DNA from 2 places in the Clostridium sp. AN503 genome. Region 2 is predicted to be linked to the other one. Evidence: predicted binding sites of a transcription regulator. Region 2 holds the regulator's gene; the other holds the start of a gene.
What was found. The regulator HrcA, encoded in region 2, represses chaperone genes, less so after heat shock. The targets are predictions, from matches to a motif close to TGTTAGCACTCNNNNNNNNNGAGTGCTAACA.
Positions count from the first base shown of each region.

Region 1: htpG (molecular chaperone HtpG) is a predicted target of HrcA. The motif match lies at 1,632-1,662, and genes of this name have one in related genera.

Region 1 covers NZ_JBFDTP010000002.1:579,440-582,556, reverse strand. Annotated here, with positions in the region: gene htpG (molecular chaperone HtpG) at 1-1,517, opposite strand, end outside; gene AB1I67_RS09945 (DUF5721 family protein) at 1,698-2,195, opposite strand; gene AB1I67_RS09940 (hypothetical protein) at 2,222-2,347, opposite strand; gene AB1I67_RS09935 (peptidylprolyl isomerase) at 2,349-3,117, opposite strand, start outside.
Region 2 covers NZ_JBFDTP010000002.1:2,650,865-2,653,981, forward strand. Annotated here, with positions in the region: gene dnaK (molecular chaperone DnaK) at 1-322, opposite strand, end outside; gene grpE (nucleotide exchange factor GrpE) at 400-1,017, opposite strand; gene hrcA (heat-inducible transcriptional repressor HrcA) at 1,024-2,061, opposite strand; gene AB1I67_RS19670 (3D domain-containing protein) at 2,282-2,830, shown strand; gene AB1I67_RS19675 (3D domain-containing protein) at 3,064-3,117, shown strand, end outside.

The DNA of each region.
Region 1 (3,117 bases), 2.1 Mb from region 2:
AGATGTCCGATGAACGGGCTGTCGATGTTGTGGGGCAGGATCACCGCATCCAGGCCCTCAGCCCTAAACATGTTGATATACTGGCTCTGCTCCTTCTCATCGGTCACATAGAAAATGGTATTCTCATGCTTTTCCTTGTTCTCCTCCAGGCAGTCCTTCAGCGTTAAATATTTGCCCTCCAGGTTCTTGAACAGGATGTAATCATTCATCTTCTCCGCAAACTTCTCATCCTTTAAGCAGCCGAATTTGATGAACGGAGCGATATCGTCCCAGTATTTCTCATAGGTCTCACGGTCTGTCTTGCACATTCCGCTTAACTTGTCCGCCACCTTCTTGGTGATGTAGTCGGAGATCTTTTTCACAAATCCGTCATTCTGCAGCGCGCTCCGGGAAACGTTGAGCGGCAGGTCCGGACAGTCGATGGCGCCCTTTAACAGCATCAGGAATTCCGGAATCACCTCTTTGATATTGTCGGCGATAAATACCTGGTTATTGTACAGCTTGATGGTCCCTTCAATGGAATCATACTCCGTGTTGATCTTCGGGAAATACAGGATTCCCTTTAAGTTGAACGGATAGTCCATATTCAAATGGATCCAGAACAGCGGCTCTTTATAATCCATAAATACCCTGCGGTAAAATGCCCGGTATTCCTCCTCGGTACACTCGTTGGGATGCTTGCTCCACAGCGGGGTCGTGTCATTTAACGCTACCGGGCGTTTTAAGATCTTGTAACGCTCCTTTGCAGGCTCGATCTCAACGGTCTCCTTCTCGCCGTTCTCATTCTCCTTCTCCTCGGTTTTCGCTTCCTCCACCACGGTCTCCACGATGGTGTCTTTGTCGGTCAGCTCCTCTTTATCAATCGTCTCATACTGCGGCTCCCCTTTGGCATTGTCCAGATAGATCGGCACCGGCATGAAGGAGCAGTACTTCTCCAGCACCTCGCGGGCGCGGTACTCGTTGGAGAACTCATAGCTGTCCTCATTGAGATACAGGGTAATGGTGGTCCCCGGCTCCGTCTTGTCCCCGTCCTTCATCTCAAAGGTCAGTCCGCCGTCAGACTCCCAGTGCACCGGTGCGCTGCCTTCCTGATAGGACAACGTGTCGATCGTCACCTTGTCCGCCACCATGAAGGAAGAATAGAAGCCCAGGCCGAAATGTCCGATGATCTGGTCCTCGTTTGCCTTATCCTTATATTTCTCCAGGAAATCCTGAGCGCCGGAGAATGCGATCTGGTTGATATACTCCTCCACCTCAGCTTCGGTCATGCCGATACCATTGTCCGTCACGCGGATAGTCTTATCCTCCGGGTTCACGGTCACCTGAATCTTGTATTCCATCCCCTCCGGCTTCGTATACTCGCCCATCAGCTCCAGCTTCTTAAGCTTGGTGATAGCGTCGCAGCCGTTGGAAACCAGCTCACGGTAGAAAATGTCGTGGTCGGAATACAGCCACTTTTTAATGATCGGAAATATGTTTTCACTGTTAATGGATAAATTGCCTGTTCTTTCGCTCATGATCATGCACTCCTTTTTGTGGTTATTTTAGAATCTTCTTTTTTCTCCGCCCCTGCCGTTTACAGGAAGCCCTGAGGATTATTTTAATACGCCTGTGGGCAAATGTCAACAAAAAATCAGCACTCAATCGTGTTGAGTGCTAGTAATTTGAAATATTTTATTCTTTTTTAATAAAATGCCTTATTCCTCGATAAACGGGATCTTCCTGTCCTTGAAAAACAGCCTCGCGGCCTCATCCCACTCGATCTCGATCTGCCTGTCAAGGGTAAAGATATTGAGAGAGGTACCACTGATGCAGTGAATCGCATTGTTCTCATAACGAATATTCATATAAAGTCCGTTGATCTGATCTACTGTAAAATCCAGCTGGGCATTCCTAAGGAACTCCTCCACCTCGGTCGGCTTGAGCTGCAGAGTGATCTGAAAGCTCTCCGGCAGCTCTTTTCCCTTGATCAGCGAATAGCAGATGGGCTTTAGCACCTTCCAGTAGGACAGCTCCTCGATCCGGTTCTCCTCCAGCTCCCGCTCCGAATAATACCCCTGGCGGATATGCCCGTCGATCGTAAAGGCATTAAAAGTGATGATGCTCGCTTCCCGCACCAGCCAGTCGTCAAAAGTATCCCCCACAAACAACTGTACTGTAAAGTTTTTAAGATCCTCCATCTTCAGTGCAACCATATGTGTCTCCCCCCGTATCTTCTCCCTTATGGATTCATAAAATCCTGGTACATCTCAAAAAATCCCGTGGTCGTGGAAGCCGCCCCGTCTGTCAGGGAAATATCATCCCAGATGCTTCCCCGGATCTCCACCGGATGTTCCGCCGCAAACACGTCATAGATCTCCCGGAACGCCTGGTTCTTCCGTCTGCAGCGCCAGCTTCTGCTTCCGCTCCAGGGTGGCCTCCTCATCGTAATCGTTGATGCATTTCACAATGTACCATGCTCCGCCGTCCTCGATGACGGAACTGATCTGCCCTGATTCCAGAGCAAATACCACGTCCTCATACGCCTTCGCCCGCTCGCTGCGCCCCACAGACTTTTCGATACTGTCATCCTCAGAAACAGTGCGGGCTATGGATGAGAAATCAGCGTTCTCTACAGTGACCTGGCCGTAGATCTCCTGCGCCCGGGCGGCGTCCCCCAGCCTGATCTCCTGGACCGTGATGACCTTTGCCTCACTGTCGCTGATCTCCAGGTTCACATCCTTCGTCAGCTCATCCACCAGCTTGTTGGCCCGGTGATATGCCTCATACATCGTATAGATATCATCCTTTCCTGCCCCGGTATAAGCCCGGTCCTCCTCCGACAGGGACTCATAGTACTGCTCAGAAAGCTCCCTGAGACGCTCCTTCTCCTGGCTGGTCAGGCTGATCTCCTCCTGGTCCGCCAGAAGGTTCATGGTCTTCATCTCCCGCAGGAAATCCTGGATCTCTCCCAGAAGATAGTGCTGAAATGTGGTCCCGTCATCGTCGACCTGCACATTCCAGATCTGATCGGTGTAAATCTGACGGTAACGGTTCCGCTCCGTAGCCACGACCAGCATGGTCTGCGGATCGGTATAGCCTTCCGTCTCCCTCACCTCAGAAACGATCGGGATGCCG
Region 2 (3,117 bases):
CCAGGTAAGCTTCTGCATCTGCTTTCAGCTTCTGAAGGATCATCGCGGAAATCTCCTGCGGGGTATAGCTCTTGCCGTCGATGGTTGCCTTGTAATCGGTGCCCATATGTCTCTTGATGGAAGAAATGGTGCGGTCTGCGTTGGTCACTGCCTGACGCTTTGCGGGTTCGCCGACCAGTCTCTCACCGGTCTTGGTGAATGCCACCACAGACGGGGTAGTGCGGGAACCTTCCTGGTTCGGGATCACTACCGGCTTTCCGCCTTCCATAACAGCTACACAGCTGTTGGTTGTTCCTAAGTCAATACCAATAATCTTGCTCATAGTTTTCTCCTCCTAAATTTGTTGTTTGCCGCTGCGTGTTCCACTCGACTAAGCTCATAGTTGCCAAGTGCTCAATGTCAATTTGCTACCTGCACCATGCTATGCCGGACGACTGTCCCGCGGTACTTGTAACCTTTCTGCATCTCCATGGAGATCTCATTCTCTCCGTATTTCTCATCCTCCACATGCATCACTGCATTGTGCAGGTTCGGGTCAAACTGCTGGCCCACAGCTTCAATTGCTTCCACACCGGCATCTTCCAGCGTTTTCACAAACTGCTTATAGATTTTTTCTACGCCTTCCGCAAAGGCGCTTGACTTCTCGCCCTGCGGCATGACTGCCAGACCCCGCTCGAAATTGTCCAGCACCGGGAGGATCTTCTCAATCATATCCCTGGCTCCGATCTCATACATAGCGGTCTTTTCCTTTTCCGTGCGTTTACGGAAATTATCAAACTCTGCCATCTGGCGTTTCAGGCGGTCCTGCAATTCCTCGATCTGCGCATCCTTCGGGTCCTTCTTCCTGTCATCCTTGTGACTGCTGTCCTCCCGTCCGTTTTGCTCCTCCTGGTTTCCCGCCATGCCTTCACCAGCAGGCTCTGCTGCCTCCTGACCGGCTGGATTTGCTTCCGTGGTGTCTATATCTTCTGCCTCCTGCCGGCAGGCGCTCGTGTCTTTCTTATTGTCCTGGCTCATGGTCTATCACCTTTCTTCATTTTTAAACGTGGCATCCAACTGCTTCATGAGATTCTTTAAGGTGGAAAGCACCTTTTCGTAATCCATGCGCTTGGGACCGATGATACCGATCGTACCCCGGATTCCCTCGCCCAGCTCGTAGTTGGCTGTCACCACGCTGCAGTCCTTCATGGTCTGAAGCGGTGTCTCATCCCCGATATACACCTGGATCCCGGTATTTTCCTCCGATGCATTCACATCGTCGATCAGCTCCTGGAGCATCTCCTTCTGTTCGAGGGTACTGAGCAGCTGACTGGCCTTTTCCCCATCGCTCAGCTCCGGGTATTTGAAAATATTAGTGGCTCCGCTGGTATATATCTGCAGGTCCTCGTCATCCGCCCGAATGGCTGCCGCCACCGCATTGAGCACCAGGTCTACCACATGGCTGTGCGGCCCGGCCTGTTCCTTTAAACGGCTGATGACATCCAGATTGATTTCCGCAATGGTCAGCCCGTTGAGCGCGCTGTTCAGCAGGATATTCAGATTGAGCAGTTCCTCCCGGGTGATTTCATCCGGCACATCCATCATGGTATTCTTGATCAGATTCCCTTCTACCACAATGACTACCAAAAGCTTTCTCTCATCCATCTGGGACAGCTGGATGAATTTCAGCTTGTTGTGATGATACTGGGGACCGCTGATCATGGCTGCATAATTGGTGTTGTTCGCCAGAAGCTGTGCCAGCTTTTTCAGTACCAGCTCTACCCGGTCCACCCGCTGGATCATCAGCTCCTTGACCTCAGTCACTTCCTGCTCTTTCTCCTGCATGATCTGATCTACATAGAACCGGTATCCCTGATCAGATGGGATCCGTCCAGCAGAGGTATGAGGCTGTAGGATGTAGCCCAGCTCCTCCAGATCAGACATCTCATTGCGGATGGTCGCGGAACTCAGCTTTAAGTCCGTATACTTGGATATGGTCCTGGACCCAACCGGTTCACCTGTCTCCAGGTATGTCTTGATGATGGCTTTTAATATTGTAACTTTTCTATCATCCAGTTCCATTCGGCGACCTCCGTTTCTGGTTTTGTTAGCACTCGTTGTTGAGGAGTGCTAACATTCTGTGATTAATATACTTTACTGCATCCGTTTTGTCAAGACTTTTTAAAAAAAACTTTTCTTTTTCTATATTAAGAGACACATATTACGTTCCTTTCTTGACATTTAACATTTTTGTAATATAATGGAAATTGGTACCCCCTAAAAAATGATTGAGAGGTAACATATGAACAAAAGAGATTTCCATAACACGTTTCGATTATTTCTGACTTTAATATGCATTTTATCCCTTAGCCTGCCTGTATGGGCAGCCGAAAGCGGCCCGGGTTCAGACATCGGCGTTACCATCGTAACAACTGGAAAGTCCGCTGATGAGGATGCTGACGCACAGTCACAGGTCATCACCTGCGGCACCGGCGAAGCCTCTGACGTGGGCGCTGTTTCCAGGCAGCCTGAGGCCGCACCGAAGGAATCCGGTTCAAAAGGAGCTTCGCTGGGGATGTTTACGACTACCGGCTACTGCAATTGTTCTGAGTGCTCCGGCGGCCACAGCCTTACTTACTCCGGAACCGTACCGAAAGCCAATCACACTGTCTCCGCAGATCTGTCAGTCTTTCCGATCGGGACCCGGCTGATGATCGGTGACGTCATCTACACGGTGGAGGATATGGGCTCCAGCGTAAAGGGCAATTGGCTCGACATCTATTACGACAATCATGATGCTGCCGTAGCTCACGGGATGAAGACTCAGGAAGTTTTCTCAGTTGAGCCGTAGCGCTATCTTTCTAATTTGCGTTTTTTTAATAACTACAATATATTGAGAGAGCAGATACTATATATAGTGTATCTGCTCTTTTTTACGATTTTTTCTTGACAAATTGGAAAAATAATGTAAAATAGGGACTTGTCGCTCATATATTACGAAATTGTTACATATATTTAGAATGTGTGAATGTTTTGTTGATTTTTTGCACAGTAACAATTTTGTTGAAAGAAAGGACAAAAAATATGATGAAAAACAAAACACTTTTTGCAACTCTGATACTGATGATAACCATGCTG